DNA from 2 places in the Shewanella sp. ZOR0012 genome. Region 1 is predicted to be linked to the other one. Evidence: predicted binding sites of a transcription regulator. Region 1 holds the regulator's gene; the other holds the start of a gene.
What was found. Region 1 encodes LexA, which represses DNA repair genes until DNA is damaged. Its sites were predicted from a motif close to TACTGTATNNNNATACAGTA; they were not measured.

Region 1 (10,972 bases):
GAAGAAGGCGGCAAAGAACATCACCTCGGAGAAGATAAACCAGCTCATGCCTTGGCGAAACGATCTGTCCATTTGATGGGAGTAAAGGCCCGTCATCGATTCCTGAATAACGGTTCTAAACCAGCCTATCAGCATAAACAGGATGACGGCTATGCCTGCTAGTAGAATATAGCCGCCACCGGAAGCGCCAGATTTGAGTTGATGAACAAAATGTCCTGCCCCAAAGGCAATTAAAAACAAGCCGATAGCACCAACAATCGGCCAAGCACTCTGGGCGGGGACGTAGTAAGTCTCATGTTTAGTGGTCATTTTGCAGCTCCTTGCTCTATGGCAGACGCTAACTGCTTGTCGGTAATGTCGTAGAGGGTATAAGAGAGGGTTAAAGTGTGGATTGACTCGGGTAATTGAGGATCCACGAAGAAGATCAACGGCAGCTCGGCGCGACTCGCGGCGGCTAAGTGTTGTTGGTTAAAACAAAAACATTCGGTTTTATTGAAATAAGCTGCGCCTTGGCCGGGCGAAATTGAAGGAATCGCCTGGCCCACAATTGCTCTATTCGAGACATTTTGCGCCAAAAATGCCGTGTGAATGAGTTCTCCTGGATGCACTTCGAGCCGTTTCGTTTGTGGCTCAAATTTCCACGGCATGCCCGTCTGCACCTGCGAGATAAACTCCACCGTTACCACCCGGTTCTTATCCACAGTGATCGCCTGATAACTGCTGGCAGTATTAGAGGTTTTGCCATTAATACCCAGTTTTTCGCACAGCACATCGTAGAGCGGCACTAAGGCGAACCCAAAGCCAAACATCGCAAGGCAGCCCAGCACCAACAGGCTAATGAGCTCACGGTTGGACTTGATGTTTTGCTGATGGGGTTGGCCTTGCATGTTATTTCACCTCGGGTGGCGTGGTGAAAGAGTGATAGGGCGCTGGGCTTGGTAGGGTCCACTCTAAGCCTTCGCTGCCTTCCCAAGGTTTGGCGGGCGCCTTTTCACCGCCCCGAATGCACTTAATTACCAGCACGAGGAAGATCAGCTGTGATAGGCCAAAGGCAAAACCCCCAATCGACACGATTTGATTTACATCGGCAAATTGAATCGAGTAATCGGGAATTCGCCTTGGCATACCCGCAAGACCTAAGAAATGCATCGGGAAAAATAACACATTGACCGAAATCACCGAACACCAAAAATGCCACTGGCCGAGCTTTTCGCTGTACATATACCCGGTCCATTTTGGTAGCCAGTAATAGGCCGCTGCCATGATGGAGAAAATCGCACCCGTGACCAACACGTAGTGGAAGTGAGCCACCACAAAGTAAGTATCGTGGTATTGGAAGTCGGCTGGCGTGATGGCGAGCATCAGGCCAGAGAAGCCGCCAATAGTGAACAGAATAATAAAGGCCACCGCGAACAGCATTGGGGTTTCAAAACTCAGTGAGCCGCGCCACATGGTCGCTACCCAGTTAAACACTTTTACCCCTGTCGGCACGGCAATCAGCATAGTGCAGTACATAAAAAACAGCTCGGCAAACACAGGCATACCGGTGGTGAACATATGGTGCGCCCACACGAGGAAGGACAAAATCGCAATACTCGCCGTGGCATACACCATGGATGCATAGCCGAATAATGGTTTACGGCTGAAAGCAGGAACTATGGCAGAGATAATGCCGAAGGAAGGCAAAATCATGATGTAGACTTCGGGGTGACCGAAGAACCAGAAGATATGCTGGAACATCACAGGATCGCCGCCGCCTGCCGCCTCGAAGAAGCTAGTACCGAAAAACTTATCGGTTAACACCATAGTGACGGCACCAGCGAGTACGGGCATAACGGCGATCAGCAAGAAGGCGGTAATCAGCCAGGTCCATACGAACAGTGGTAACTTCATCCACGTCATGCCGGGAGCGCGCAGGTTGACTATGGTTACGATCACGTTGATGGCACCCATGATCGAACTTATCCCCATGATATGGATCGAGAATACAAATAATGCTGTGCTGTCGGGGCTATAAGTGGTCGAGAGTGGTGCGTAGAAGGTCCAACCAAAGTTAGGGCCGCCGCCTTCCATAAACAATGAACTCAACAATATTGCAAAGGCGAAGGGCAGGATCCAAAAACTCCAGTTGTTCATACGTGGAAGCGCCATATCAGGCGCACCAATCATCATCGGGATCAGCCAGTTAGCTAGTCCGGTAAAGGCTGGCATCACTGCGCCGAATACCATGATTAGCCCATGCACTGTGGTCATTTGGTTGAAGAAGTTAGGCTCAACGAGTTGTAATCCGGGCTGAAAGAGTTCGGCGCGGATCACCATGGCCATCGCACCACCGGTTAAAAACATTATGAAACTAAACCATAGGTACAGGGTGCCAATGTCCTTGTGGTTAGTGGTGAGTAACCAGCGCATGATGCCTTTAGATGCACCGTGATGGTGTTCATCATGGGCGGCAATTTGATCTTGAGTCAGTGTGCTCATCTTAATCCCCTACTGTCCATGGCGTGCAATATCAGCGGGTTGCACTGTATCGCCGGTATTGTTGCCCCACGCATTGCGCTCATAGGTAATGATGGCAGCAAGTTGTTGTGGTGTGAGTTGGTTGCCAAATGCCTGCATCGCCGTGCCCGGTTTACCGTGCATCACTATATCGATGTGATTGGCGACTGGGCCTGTTGCAATAACGCTACCAGCAAGGGCGGGGAAGGCGGGAGGCATACCTGCACCCGTTAGCTGGTGGCAGGCGGCGCAAACTGTGGCATAGGTCTTTTCTCCTTCGGCCATCAGTTCATCATGGCTAAGCGTGGGAAGACTCGCGGGGTCGACACTGGCGATGGGCTCTGTCGCCGCTTTGGGCGCATCGGTGGTTGAGGGGGGCGGAGTCGTTGTTACTGGTTCGCTATTGGTGCCACCGGATTTATGGGCATCAACGTCTTTGGCTTGCACCGCATCCCCAGTGTTATTGCCCCACGCATTACGCTCATAGGTAATCACTGCGGCAATTTCTTGGGGCGTTAATTGTTTACTGAAGGCTTGCATGGCCGTACCCGTTTTACCATTGAGCACGATTTCAAGATGACCGCTCAGTGGCCCAGTAGCGATGGGGCTGCCTTTGAGATGTGGGAATACGCCTTTGAGACCTTCGCCATTAGGTTGATGGCAGGCTGCGCAGTGACCAAGGTAAACTTGCTCACCTTGAGTCATCAGCTCTTCTTTACTCAGTGTTTGTGATAAGGCGGCTTGTGCGGCTTGCGCTGCGGCATTGGCAGCTTGTTTTTGTTCTGCAACCCAAGCATCGAACTCGGCTTCGGGCAGTGCCTGAACCACTATCGGCATAAATCCATGATCTTTGCCGCAAAGTTCGGCACATTGACCACGGTAAATGCCGGGTTTATCGATACGGGTCCACGCCTCGTTGATAAACCCTGGGTTAGCATCTTTTTTCACTGCAAAATCTGGTACCCACCATGAATGGATAACATCTTCAGAAGTCATCAGAAAGCGGATTTTTCTATTTACAGGCAGGACAAGGGGCTTATCGACCTCGAGTAAGTAGTGCTCTCCCTTGGCCTCACTACCTTCGATTTGAGGTCTTGGTGTGGCGAGAATACTGTAAAACTCAATATCTTGATCGAAATAGCTGTAATGCCACTTCCATTGCGATCCTGTGACTTTTACCGTGAGATCGGCATTGCTGGGGTCTTCCATGGCAATCAGAGTTTTAGTTGCCGGAATCGCCATTAAGATCAGAATGATAAAGGGAATTATCGTCCAAGCGATCTCAACTTTTGTACTCTCATGGAAGTGTGACGCGACCGCGCCCTTGGATTTTCTGTGGTTGATCATGGCATAAATCATAACGCCAAAAACCACTAAGCCTATCGCGCAGCAGATATACAGAATCGTCATGTGCAGGTGGTATACCTTGCCACTGATTTCTGTTACGCCAGGCGTCATATTGAACCGCATGTCTGCTGCGGCCAACGGTGGGGCGAATAGCACCACGAGTAAACAATACAACCATTGCTTCACAAGACTTCTCCTCTGCTAATTGCAAATAGCAACTACAAAGAAGAGCAACACAGTAAGTCTCAACTCTATGCAAACTCTTCAGTTCCCAAAAAAGTGTTTCTGACTTCAACGTGCGTTGGCGGCTTACTTTTGATCAAGTATTGTTACTGCTGGTATTAGCCACACTGGCACATACTGCTGAATAAACCCATTATTCTCAATTTTTGTGGGCGAGCGATATTCGAAAATAACGCGATATTTCTGCCTAAACAGGCGATATATCATGTGCGCCTAAATCAAACATACTTGCTGTTTAAAAATTGATCAAGATCACTTCTTTTTCTAATTGTCTGAAAAATTGCCAAAAAAAAGCCTCACATTCACAGGTGAGGCGGCTTTCAAGGCTAAATACGGTGTGAAAAATTTTTAATGAACAGAGCTGAAAAATGCGGGTTGAGTAAATTTAGCCGATTGTGTGAGATTGGTGCTAGAAGGTTGGTCATTCGTTGAACCTTCAAGCACGATACCCATTGCACGTGCGCTCTTTGCTACAATTTGTAGGCGACGATTATCGCGAGTATCTAGGGCGTTAATCCAAGTAATCACTGCGCTAGATGTGCCACTGGTTAAGGCTTTTTCCATCGCCCAAAGGGTTTCGACCTCATCTTTTGCGTGAACCAATAGTACGCGATCCATACGCACACCTGCGTTTGCTAATAGCTGCTTGTAGCCAATACTAGGTGGGTTGATGAGCACTATCCATCTTCCCTGTTGGCTCAGTTGGGCAAGTTGTTTGCTCAGCTGTGTCAGCTCTTGGCGCCCTTGGCTCTGAGTTGGCATAGTGACTATTGATGTATGCTGCCAGTCGGTCTCTGTATCTCGAACCGTATCGAGCCATAAACCGGGGTGACGCGGGGCATTACCTAATAGTTTGTTCATAGCCAATCTCCATTGCGGATCACCCCTACGGCGAGCCCTTCAATTGTTAGACTTTGGAAACTCAAATCGACTTTAATCGGTGAATAGTCTTCATTCTCGGCATGTAGGTAGACTAAATTACCTTTTTTTTCAAAGCGTTTTACGGTTACATCATCATCAACGCGAGCAACAACAACTTGTCCATTGCGCGCTTGTTGTACTTTATGAACGGCAAGCAGGTCACCCTCAAGGATGCCGATATTCTTCATACTGTCGCCTTTTACGCGCAGCAGGAAATCGGCAGCAGGGTGGAACATGCTGGGGTCGACTTGGTAATACTGTTCGACATGCTCTTGGGCGAGAATAGGTTCACCCGCTGCCACTTGGCCAATCAGTGGCAAGCCTGTTTCGCGGTTATCTTCTTCCTCTACAGGGAGACGGATCCCGCGGGAAGTACCAGGCATGATCTCGATGCAGCCTTTTTTCGCCAATGCCTTAAGGTGTTCTTCTGCGGCATTTGCACTTTTAAAACCCAAACGGGTGGCAATTTCGGCCCGAGTGGGTGGCATGCCAGTCTCGGCAATATTACGTTTAATCAGCTCTAAAATTTCGGCTTGGCGTGGCGTCAACGGTCTCATGGTCTTTCCTGTTTTTCTATACAGTTACTGTTAGTATATACAGTATTATTGGTAGTGCAAGTATTAACCACTTTTAACTTGGTCAGCTAGATCTGCAAATAACCGTAATCGTCATCTATGGGGTGAATGCCATTTGCACGGTATCAATAAATGGTGTCGCCTAAAGTGCGTTACTAAGTCATTAAAATCAGCCGCTGAATCCTGCATCTTTAGGTTGTTTGGGTATATTCTCTAGAATCTGGTATTCTATGGGGCTAATGAACGTACTTACATTGCATAAGAATAATGCCTAAACAAGACTCTCTTTGGTTGAAATCATTACGTTGGATCCAAAAGCACTTAGTGCACACTATTGTTGTGCCACAGGATCCCTTTGCCGATCTGAATCTGGATGCCTCCAGACCGCTTGCTTATGTAATGAAAACAGAATCCCTGAGTGATATTGCTGCGTTAAGCGAGATCACCACGAAACTTGGTTTGCCAAGCCCTTACGAGCCGCTGGTGGTGAATGGCGTTGTGGCGCCACGGGTGGTATGCCTTGAAGGTCGTAAGCCTTTATTTGGTGAACGCGCCAGTAATGAGCCATTCCTCGAATGTTTTATGCGTTTGTTGGCCGTCCATAAGGAAAAGCCAGAGTTAGATATCCAGCTGGTGCCTGTGAGTCTGTATTGGGGTCGTACTCCGGGTAAAGAAGACGACACCATGAAGGCGGCAGTGCTTGAGCGCGAGAACCCTACTTGGTTACGCAAGTGTTTGATGATCTTATTCTTAGGTCGTCATAACTTTGTGCAATTTTCTAATGCGGTATCGCTGCGTTACATGGCCGACGAACATGGTACCGATATGGGCATTGCCCATAAATTGGCTCGAGTAGCGAGAGTGCATTTCCGTCGCCAACGTAAGGTGATGACGGGGCCTGTGTTGCCTAATCGTCAGGCGTTATTCCATTCCTTGCTGAAATCTGAATCCTTACGTAAGGCGATTCAGGAAGAAGCCGCGAGCAAGAAGATTTCTGAAACCCAAGCGCGTGAAACGGCAATTGAATATCTTGATGAAATTGCAGCAAATTATTCCGATAGTCTCGTACGTATTGCTGAGCGCTTTTTAACGTGGTTATGGAACAAGCTCTACAGCGGTATTAACATCAAAGGTGCTGAGCATATTCGGCAGTTACACCACGATGGTCATGAGATTGTGTATGTGCCCTGCCATCGCAGCCATATGGATTACCTGCTGTTATCTTACATTCTGTATTACCAAGGTATGGTGCCACCGCATATTGCTGCGGGTATCAACCTAAACTTCTGGCCTGCGGGGCCGCTGTTCCGCCGTGGCGGGGCTTTCTTTATTCGCCGTAGTTTTAACGGCAACAAACTCTATACGGCCGTGTTCCGTGAATACCTCGATCAGCTGTTTGCTAAGGGATATTCGGTTGAGTATTTCTCTGAAGGTGGCCGTTCTCGTACCGGTCGTCTATTGGCGCCGAAAACGGGCATGATCGCTATGACGATCAACAGTGTGTTGCGTGGTATCGAACGCCCAGTCACCTTAGTGCCTGTGTATTTAGGCTACGATCACGTGATGGAAGTGGCGACCTATCACAAAGAGCTAAGCGGTAAGAAAAAACAGAAAGAATCTGTATGGCAAGTCTTTGGTGCTATTCGTAAATTAGGTAATTTTGGCCAAGGTTATGTCAACTTTGGTGAGCCGATTACATTGCAAAATTTCTTGAATGAAACGGCACCTAACTGGCGCAGTGAAGTGGCTGATGATCCTGAGCAAAAACCGACTTGGTTAACCCCAGCGGTGAACGTGTTAGCAAATCGGGTGATGACGCGGATTAACGACGCCGCTGCCGCCAGCTCTATTACCTTGACCAGTTTAGTGTTGTTGGCGTCGGAGCAAAATGCCTTAGAGCGTTGTTTGCTCGAGCGTCAGTTAGATTTATACCTGACCCTGCTTAAGCGTGTGCCTTACACGTCGTTTACGTCGGTTGCCGAAGGTGATGGTAAGCACTTAGTACAACAAGGATTAGAGCTGAACAAGTTCTCCATCAACGCCGATCCTTTGGGTGAGATAGTGTCAATTGATGAAAAACAAGCGACGTCAATGACATACTATCGCAATAATATCATTCACTTATTTATTATTCCGTCATTAATTGCCAGCTGTTTAATCAATAATAAACAGATTTCAAGAGCGCAAATCCTTGGGATAGTGAACGACTTTTATCCGTTATTGAAGGCGGAGTTGTTTATGGGGATCAAAGATCTCCCAAGCTACGTGAATCAAGTGCTCGAGCTGTTTATTGAGCAAGGTCTAGTGCAGGAAAGCGATATGTTGTCGGTTGTGACCGAGCACACCAGCCAAATGTTATTGTTGGCTGGCAGCGTTAGTGAGACCTTGCAACGCTATGCCATTATCTTCAATCTGCTGGCCCACAGACCTAAGATGGAGCGTTCGGATCTCGAGTCTGAAAGCCATCTGCTTGCCCAACGTTTAGGGGCGCTGCATGGCATTACCGCACCAGAATTTTACGATAAGAAACTCTATAACACCTTGAGTGTTAAGCTAAAAGAGTTGGGTTATTTCTCTGGTAAGGAAGATAAATCTGATGTTGAGCGCATTCGCGATCAAGCTAATAGCTTACTCAGAGCCTCTGTAAGGCAGACGATTGTCGCCAGCGTGACCGCGGAGCATATCGCTTAATGGCTAACCATATGAATGCGGCGAAGAATAAGCCGGTGGGCAAGTCTTTGCTTGGTGGTGCCATGATTATTGCCGGTACCACAGTCGGGGCGGGGATGTTTTCTTTGCCTGTCGTGGGCGCTGGCATGTGGTTTGGTTACTCGGTACTGATGTTACTCGGTATTTGGTTTTGCATGTTGATGTCGGGACTGTTACTGCTCGAAACCAACCTGCATTTCGAGCCGGGAGCGAGTTTCGATACCCTGACCAAGGAAACTTTAGGCCAGTTTTGGCGCATCGTGAATGGGGTGTCCATTGCCTTCGTGCTCTACATCTTAACCTACGCCTACATCAGTGGCGGTGGCTCGATTGTTAACCATAGCCTCCAAGGTATGGGGATTGAGCTGCCTCAAAGTGTCGCCGGATTAGTATTTGCTGTCGTGCTCGCCTGTATCGTGTTGATCAGTACCAAGGCGGTGGATCGTATTACGACCATTATGCTCGGCGGGATGATCATCACTTTCTTCCTCGCGATTGGTAATTTGCTGATCGAAATCGATGTGACTAAGTTGCTCGAACCGGATGGAAAGCAAAGCTTTATGCCTTATCTGTGGGCGGCCTTGCCATTTGGTCTAGCCAGTTTTGGTTACCATGGAAATGTGCCGAGTTTGGTGAAGTATTATGGCAAAGATTCATCGACCATTTTCAAAGCCATTTTTGTCGGGACTTTTATCGCGCTGATCATTTATGCCTGCTGGTTAGTCGCCACTATGGGCAATATTCCCCGCAGCCAGTTTAGTGAGATTATTGCCCAGGGTGGCAATATGGGCGTGTTAGTCGGCGCCCTGTCAAAGGTAATGGAAAGCAGCTGGTTAAACAGCATGTTAACCCTGTTTGCTAATTTAGCTGTGGCGTCTTCTTTCCTCGGTGTGACTTTAGGTTTATTCGATTATTTGGCCGATTTATTCGGATTCGACGATACGCGCTCTGGCCGGATGAAAACGGCGATTGTCACCTTTGTGCCGCCCACCATATTTGGTTTGCTGTTTCCCGATGGCTTTTTAATTGCCATTGGATTTGCAGCCTTAGCGGCAACCGTGTGGGCTGTTATTGTGCCAGCGCTGATGGCCTACAAGTCGAGACAACTCTTCCCTAACCATCAAGGTTTTAGGGTCTTTGGTGGCACACCGTTAATTATCCTTGTGGTGTTGTTTGGTGTCGTGACGGGTGCTTGTCATCTACTCGCGATGGCGAATTTATTACCGCAGTTCTCCTAAGTATTTCGCTCGCAAATCAAGCCCTCAAATTGAGGGCTTTTTCTTTGTATTCATCTTTTTACCGCCAAAACTGGACAGTTGCATAAACTCCAGCTTAACTCGAACACATTATCTGTTTGATTGGAGTCTGCAATGAGGATTACTCAGTACGCACAGGGACAGGCCTGTTGGGTCGAATTGGCGAGCCATGACTGGCAGGGTGCACAGGGGTTTTACCATGCGCTGTTTGGTTGGAATGCGGTGGAAATGGCAATTCCTAATGGTCATTTCTCGCTGTTCAATCTGGAGGGGGACGATTTAGGGGCCATGTATCAAATCCCTGAGTCGGAACCACAGATCCCTAGCCATTGGCGGATTTATTTTGCGGTTAAGGATATCGAAGCGACGGTTGCCGCCATCTTGGCTGCGGGTGGGCAATTGCACATGGGACCGCATGTGGTGGGTGATGCGGGCGTGATGGCGCAGGTGAGCGATCCCGAAGGAGCACGCTTTGCCCTGTGGCAAGCTAAAAACCACTCGGGCTCACGTCGCCAAGGTGAAGAAAATACCCTGTGTTGGGTGGAGCTGGCTTGCCGTGAACCTAGCGCCGAAGCCAGTTTTTACACTCAAGTGTTTCCTTGGACCGCGCTCCCCAGTCATGTGCCCGGCATCGATTACACCGAGTGGCAAATTGACGGTCAGTCTATGGGGGGCATGATGAAAATGATGCCGGAATGGGGCGAGATCCCCGCCCATTGGATGCCTTATTTTGTGGTGGCGGATTGTGATGCTTTTGCCGCTAAGGCGCAGGGGCTGGGCGCACAGCTATGCGTGCCGCCAAGCGATATCCCTGATGTGGGACGTTTTGCGGTGATTGCTGACGCCCAAGGTGCTACTTTCGCGGTAATACACCTATCCCAAAATGAAAACCAATAAGTTAACCTGAGCAGGGATAAGTAGCGCCGCTGAATAGGCATCTTTTGGGCCTCTCTGTGTTGCTCTGTCTAACCATAGCTCGCTATGGCATACGACAGAGCGCCTTGATATGCACAAAAATCTGCGCATTCAGTCATGAGAAATTGTATTTTAAAAACAATAGTTTATGGTGTTATCTTGGTTTGTTAAATTTAGATTTTTTCGACACTCGTTACCCCAAGTTCAGGTTAAGTTAGTTTGGTTTGTCGATAGAGAGTGGGTCTGGGCAGTTAGTCTTTTTCGCCTTCGGTGCTTTAGCAAGTAGGCTCGGAATTGAGTCTGATAGCTTGATCTCTTGTGGAAGATTAATCCGGATTTCGCTTAAGAGTCCCTTGGCGCAATCAAGCGTGATCTTAGTGTGTGCACCTTTACCGAAGCTAGTATCAAAGCTTTGATTCAACTCTTGTTGTGTGACTTTTTTACCAATTCTTTCATGGATAAATTGTTGTACCCATGTCGAGGCATTGACTTCCTGCGTCAGCTGAG
Region 2 (7,370 bases), 2.8 Mb from region 1:
GATGATACCGAATCTGACCATATGTATTGGTTAGAGAAACAGCTCGGTTTAATTGACCGCATTGGTTTAGCGAATTATCTGCAAACTAAGATGTAACAATATCCGATTGCGCGGCTCAAGCACAAAGGCCAGTCATTTTATGACTGGCCTTTGTTTTGGGATTTTGAGTATTTAGTCTAACACTCTGTAAAAATTAGCTGTAGTAATGAGATGTTCTGTTTGAGGTGGATTGTTTAGCGATTCCTGTTATGTCATTAATGTCTATTCTTTACAAATACTTGTTTACGTTTTTTCTCATCATTTTGGCTGTTGTTGGCGGGTAAAAATTGTTACCGTGTGAAGCTGTTTTTGCAGGCTTTTATGTTAAGTGGTTGGTTAACCAGACGGGAAGATGAATGAGATATATAAAACGTTCTCTAAGTTTGCAGTTAGTGGTAACTATCGTCGGTGCCCTCGCTGTACTACTTACTTTAGTTGCCGCTTTGCTCGTGAATAAAGAAAGTAATAATACACGTAAGCAGGTGGATGCCGACATTTCGGCACTTGTAGCCTTAAAAGCCAATGAGATCAGTGGTTACTTTGTTGCCAAGGGGCAAGTAATCCACTCGGTATTTGCCGAGCCTGGGCTTATCAACTGGTTTAGTCAGTATCATGCCCGAGGCAGTAATCTGGCGCAGGATCAGCAATATCAAGATATTATTCGTTATTTTCGCTCGTTTTCCGACCGTGATAGCGATGTGAAATCAGTATTCTTTGGTTCGGCAAACACCTTTGAGTATTTTGACCTTAATGGCCGTTTCGATGGCGATCCTGATTATTACACCAATAAGCGTCCTTGGTGGCAGGAGGCGATTGATCAACATGGCCTGTTTGTGGGCGATCCTGCGGTCGATGCCAACGATGGTTCTATTTCTGCAACGGTTAAAACCCCAGTCTATAGTGCTAATGGCGAACTTATTGGCATTGGTGGTATGGATATTCTGATCGATACCATTGGTAAAAACCTATTAGCACCGATTAAATACCGCAACTATGGCCAAGCCTTCCTGATGACGGATGAAGGTAAGCTTGTGTATTTCCCAGGATTCTCGGATAAATTCCCTCCCGGCTCACTTGCCAATCAAATTGATAGCCAATTTAAAGATACCTCCGGTTTTACAGCATTAATGCAACAAATGCAGCGCGAGCCTCAGGGGTTTGCCGAAGTTACTTTTAATGGCGTATCACAGCGAGTGACCTTTGTGACTGTAGGCGGGGATTATCCTAAGCAAAAGTGGCATTTAGCCTTTATGTTGCCCCATGAAGTAATTGAAGCGCCTGTTACCAAAGCCTTTTGGAATGCCTGTTTTGTTGCATTAGGGATCATGCTGTTAGTGGGGATTACTGTTTGGTTGATGTTATTACCCTTTAGACGCCAGCTCAGCAAGTTACTCGATGCGATGGAAGACATTGCCGAGGGTGACAGTGACTTATCCCAACGCATTTTAATGGAACGGGAAGATGAGCTAGGTAAACTGGGTGATGCTTTCAATCGTTTTGCTGAAAAGGTTCAGCAAATGTTGCTGCATACCCGTAGCTTAACCCAAGAGGTCGGCACTGGAGTGATGGATGCGCGCCAAGTGTGTGATTTAGCTGTCTCGTCGGTGTCATCGCAAAAACAACAAATCGATTCTGTCGCCACGGCAGCAACTCAAATGGCGCAGACGAGCCAAGAAATGGCGATAAGTGCTCAACGTGCAAATGATTTTGCCGAAAAGGCACAGACTCAGGCCCTTGACGGTACGCAAATTGTGTCCCGTGCGACCGAAGGGATGAAGGCATTATCGGTTCAAGTCATCGAAGCGGCTAATGTGATTAAGCGGCTACGAAGCAGCTCAGAGCAAATTGGTGAAGTCTTGAGCGTGATCCGCAATATTGCCGACCAAACTAACTTGCTGGCATTGAACGCGGCCATCGAGGCGGCGCGGGCGGGTGATCAAGGTCGAGGCTTCGCCGTTGTTGCTGACGAAGTGCGCACGCTGGCTTTGCGTACCCAAGATTCTACCGCCAATATTCAAGGCATTATCCAAACTCTGCAACAAAGTGCGCTTCAGGCTGAACAAGTGATGGAATCAGGGGTTGAGCAGGCAAGAGTAGGGCAAGACTTAACCACGCAAGTCGAGCAAGCCCTCAGCGACATCGCCAGTGCGATTACGTCTATCCAGCAGCAAACGGTGGAAATTACTGTGGCGATAGGCCAGCAGGCAGTGGTTGCCGATGAAGTGGCGCAAAACGTGGTGAGCGTGCGTGGTTTATCCGATCAATCCCTATTGTCAAGCCAAGATCTCTCCCAAAGTCTACAAGGATTTGAGCAAGCAACTCGAGAACTGACACGTAATATTGGTCAATTTAAAATTTAAATGCTGTTGTTTTAAAACCAAAGGAGCCTTAGCGCTCCTTTGGTTTTTTTGGGAATGTTATACTTGGATAAGGATGCTTGAGTCGATAGGTGAACTTCGCGACTGCGTAAATATGTCCTAGATACTTGATCACTGTTTTTATATACAGTATTTTGGGTGTTGGAGGAACCTTTAGTGCGAAAAATCATTCATGTTGATATGGATTGCTACTTTGCTGCGGTGGAAATGCGAGACTTTCCCGAATACCGTGGTAAACCGTTAGCCGTTGGTGGGAGCCGTGAGCGGCGAGGGGTTATCAGCACCTGTAATTACGAAGCGCGCCGATTTGGTGTGCGCTCCGCTATGGCAACGGCTTATGCGCTTAAACTGTGCCCAGACTTAATTCTTGTCCCCGGTCGAATGCAGGTCTATAAGGATATATCGCAACAAATTCGCGCTATCTTCTCTCGATACACTGAATTGATTGAACCCCTCTCCCTCGATGAAGCCTACTTAGATGTTAGCGATTGCAAGCTGTTTAAGGGCTCTGCAACTCTGATTGCTGAAGCGATTCGCCATGATATTTTGGCCGAAACAGGGCTTACTGCTTCGGCTGGCGTTGCTCCTGTTAAATTCCTCGCCAAGGTGGCCTCTGACTTAAATAAACCTAATGGTTTGTATGTTATTTCGCCCGACAAGGTTCCTGAGTTCATTAAAACCTTATCCCTACGCAAGATCCCCGGTGTGGGGAAAGTCACCGCAGAAAAACTTTCCTCTTTGGGGTTAAATACTTGCGGAGATATACAAACTTATCCAAAACAAGACCTTATTACTCGTTTTGGCAAATTTGGTGCCGTATTAATTGAAAGATCCCATGGGATTGATGAGCGTGGGTTATCAGTGAGTCGCGAGCGTAAATCTGTCGGCGTTGAAACTACGTTGGCGCAGGATATTTATACCCTCGAGCAGTGCCAGCAAGTGATGCCTGGATTAATACAAGAGTTATCAACTCGCCTAAGTCGTAGTGCCAAGGATCGACAAATCCATAAGCAGGTGGTGAAGCTTAAATTCAGTGACTTTAAACAAACAACCATTGAACATCGCAGTAATGATGTGTCTGTGATGATGTTTTACGAATTATTATCCCAGGCAATGACAAGGCAAGAAGGGAGGGGGATTCGGCTACTCGGCGTGGCTGTGGGACTTACTGATAAATCACCGATTGCGAAGGTTGATCCATTGCAAACCCAACTCGCGTTATCAATTTAATCAATCTCATCCCTTACACGTTATCAATCGCTATAACTTAAAGCGGCTGACTAAGGCTGTTAGTTCATTGGCCATGGTTGAAAGTTGGATACTTGCAGCATGGATTTCGTCTGTTGTATGTCGACTCTCTTCTGATTGCTCTGCAATATGCTGAATATTGTGATGGCTTTCGTTTTCCATTATTGACTGTGCTTTCGCGGCAAGCGCGATTTGATTATTCATTTCGCTGATTTCGCTCACCATTTCCGCAATATGAGCCAAAGCTTCTCCAGCATTGCTGGCGGCTTCCACACTAGCAATCGCTTTTTGATTACCGATATTGATAGCTGCAACGGCACTTTGAGTGCCATTTTGGACATTCGCTATCATCAGTTTTATTTCCTCCGTTGATTGATGGGTTTTGGAGGCGAGAGAGCGCACTTCATCGGCCACGACGGCAAAACCTCGGCCTTGTTCTCCTGCACGAGCGGCTTCAATAGCAGCATTTAGGGCAAGTAAATTGGTTTGTTCGGCGATAGCTTGAATCACTTCAAGTACTTTTCCTATGTGCTGCCCTTCGAGCTCTAGCTTGTTAATTTGGTTTTCTGCTTGGCTAACATCTTGGGCGAGTTGTCGGATAACAGCTATGGTGTTTTGTACTTTTTCTTGGCCTGTGGCGGTAAAGTTGTCAGCCTGTTTAGCCGCCTCTGCTGCATGGTTAGCGCTGCTTGAAACCTCTTGCACAGAGGCTGCAATATGGTCGCTTGCATCAGCCACTTTCCGAGTCGTTTCTTCCTGTGTCCTTAAGGTTTGCTTGGCCATTTCGCTGGCGTGGGCAAGCCCTTGTGCTGATAGCGTAAGCCTGGCGGTCGAGTCTTTAAACTGCGAAATAATACTATGCAGATTGTCCAGGAAATGATTAAAGGCACGGGCTAAGTCTCCAAGCTCATCCTTGGAGGTTAAGTTAATCCTTGCTCTTAAGTCTCCATCACCATCGGTAATATCATGAATTTTCGCCAATAAAACAGCGAGTGGCCGACTAATTAATTTAGGTAATGCTATGACATAGATGGCGCAAATAATAATGCTGATTGCAAGGGCGACAAGTTGTAGTTTTTGTCCTTCTAGGGCATCAGCTTCAACTTGTTCTACGGCACCCTTTGTATGGCTATTTAGCTCATCGGTCAGATGACTGATATGTACATGGAGCTTATCAAAGAGGGTTGCACCTTGACCAAAGCTTAAATCTATTGCTGTGGTGCGACCATTTCGGCCATTGTTAGTGCGTTGATTACTAATTTCATTGGTTATTTTTTGCCATTCATTAAAGGTTTGGGTTAACTCTGTGAGTTGATTTAGAGCCTGCTGGCTTGTTGTTACCTTGGCAAAATGTGTTAAGTGTTGGTTGACTAGCTCAATACTTTGGTTGTGTTGCTTCAAAAGTTGGTTGTAGGAGTCTGTTCCAACATTAACAAACATTAGACTTCTTTCTGCCACTTGCGCTTGGTATAACTCTTTATCCGCTTGTAGCAGCAGGGATTGGCTAGGTAAATATTCTAATGCCAGTTTATCTGCACTTTGTTTTAGTGCTTTTAGGCCCACAATCCCTGTGAAAGATGCAAAAATAACGACCCCAGCAAGTAGTAGACTCGGGTAGATAAGTTTTTGGTTTATTGATAGATCCTTATACCAACGCATATATGATTTCCTTGAGATCAGCTAGGATGAGTAGCGTATTAAAATCAATGTTGCCGTTAGTACTTACTTGCCAAATTCATCAAGGTTAATCCCTATCGTTATTGCGCCAATGGCAGTGTCACCATCCATAACAGGGATAGATATTTGCACTAAATAGGCTTGTGAGCTGGTATCAAATTTAACGGGGCCAATATGTTTGTCCCCTTTTCCATTTGCGAAGGATTTTTGCCACTTATCTTCATCACCCTGCCAATAGTCAGAGGTTTTAGCTGTCATAGCGACGTTAGCCCCTTGATTATCCATTAGGAAAATTTCTTGGTAATAAGGCTTACTTGCTTCGAAGGTTGTTAAGAATTTGGCTGCATCATTACTCATCAATGATGACATAAAGGGATCGATACCTTCAGTGGCTATCCACTTTTGGTCGAGTTCTTTGATGGAATCTAAACTTTTTCCCTGAGCATTTTGTGCTTTTACTGCTGTAACAAGTACAGGCTCTCTTCCTAATGGCATTAAGGTGTTTGTTAAATCTATGACTTCTTGCGGCACTTCTTCGGCAAAACTCATGTGACTGATGAAAACTAATAGGGCGGCAGAAACAATTTTTCCTAGTTTCATGATCTCTTTCCTTAAGCTAGCAAGTTTATAAAGATGTAGCTAAATGCCACTAGTTTTATGGGGTTGCTAAACAACTATAGTAGAGAATCAAAATTGTTGATGGGAATTAACACCTTATTTCTATCTGAAAAAACAATAAAAAAACCGCGCATACTATGCGCGGTTGAGTCTGAGGAGAGTTTACTTAGGCCTTAGCGGGAATGCGCTCTAGCACGGCTAATAGTAGATCCCAGTACTGACCAACGGTGGCGATATTGACCATTTCATCTGGGCCGTGCGGATAACGGATGGTCGGGCCAATCGACACCATGTCCATTTCTGGATAGGGCTTTTTAAACAGACCACATTCAAGGCCCGCGTGGATCACCATAATAACCGGTTCTTTATTGTAGATTGACTCATAGGTCTCACGCACAATTGCCATCACCGGCGAAGTATTGTCTGGCTTCCAACCCGGGTAAGCGCCGCTGAGTTCAATATCTGCACCCGCTAAGTTGGTTAACGCAGTAAGCATGCCTTCAACTTGGCTACGGCCAGAATCGATGAGCGAGCGAATTAAGCAAAGAATGCTGACTTCTTCATCGTTAGTGCTGATCACACCAACGTTGAGTGAGGTTTCGGTTACGCCAGTTACTTCATCACTCATGCGCATTACCCCGTTAGGGCAAACATGCAATAAGTCGATAAGGGTATTTTGGCTGTTTTCGCTCATCACGCGTTTTGGCGTTGGGATTTCGCTCAATACTAAGCGCATATCTGGGTCGGCAATGGCCAGTTCGGCGCGGACTAAGGCTTCAAAAGCACGCACTTTTTCATTCAGTGCATCGACATTTTCAGCAGGTAACATAAAGCTGATATTGGCTTCGCGTGGGATAGCATTACGCAGTGAACCACCGGTAAATTGGGTTAACTCTAGGGCTAATTCATCGGCATTTTCGAACAGGAAGCGCGCCAAAATCTTGTTGGCGTTGCCACGACCCAAATGGATGTTGACCCCAGAGTGACCACCTTTTAAGCCCGATAAATGCAGGCTAAATGATGCATAACTTTGCTCCGACGCTTGCCATACCATAGGCAAAGTGATCTGAGCATCGACACCGCCAGCGCAGCCCATGTAGATCTCACCTTCTTGCTCTGAGTCGGTGTTGATCAGGATCTCGGCATCAAGCATACCTGCTTGCAGGCCAAAGGCGCCTGTCATACCGGCTTCTTCGTCAATGGTGAGCAGTACTTCGAGTGGACCGTGCTTGATGTCATCTGAGCCTAAAATCGCTAAGGCCGATGCCATACCAATGCCATTGTCGGCGCCTAAGGTTGTGCCTTTGGCTTTTACCCAGTCACCGTCAACATAGGCTTCGATAGGATCTTTGGTAAAGTCATGCACTTTGTCGGCATTTTTTTGCGGCACCATATCGATATGGGCTTGGA

Region 2: dinB (DNA polymerase IV) is a predicted target of LexA. The motif match lies at 2,530-2,549, and genes of this name have one in related genera.

What each region holds. Positions count from the first base shown of each region.
Region 1 covers NZ_JTLE01000094.1:2,991,315-3,002,286, forward strand. Annotated here, with positions in the region: gene L976_RS14810 (cytochrome c oxidase subunit 3) at 1-309, opposite strand, end outside; gene L976_RS14815 (cytochrome c oxidase assembly protein) at 306-887, opposite strand; gene ctaD (cytochrome c oxidase subunit I) at 889-2,481, opposite strand; gene coxB (cytochrome c oxidase subunit II) at 2,491-4,032, opposite strand; gene L976_RS14830 (cell division inhibitor SulA) at 4,438-4,950, opposite strand; gene lexA (transcriptional repressor LexA) at 4,947-5,567, opposite strand; gene plsB (glycerol-3-phosphate 1-O-acyltransferase PlsB) at 5,853-8,276, shown strand; gene mtr (tryptophan permease) at 8,276-9,532, shown strand; gene L976_RS14850 (VOC family protein) at 9,665-10,447, shown strand; gene L976_RS14855 (ribonuclease T2) at 10,680-10,972, opposite strand, start outside.
Region 2 covers NZ_JTLE01000094.1:154,854-162,223, forward strand. Annotated here, with positions in the region: gene bfr (bacterioferritin) at 1-96, shown strand, start outside; gene L976_RS02575 (methyl-accepting chemotaxis protein) at 396-2,399, shown strand; gene dinB (DNA polymerase IV) at 2,574-3,647, shown strand; gene L976_RS02585 (methyl-accepting chemotaxis protein) at 3,678-5,324, opposite strand; gene L976_RS02590 (PDC sensor domain-containing protein) at 5,388-5,942, opposite strand; gene L976_RS02595 (aminoacyl-histidine dipeptidase) at 6,127-7,370, opposite strand, start outside.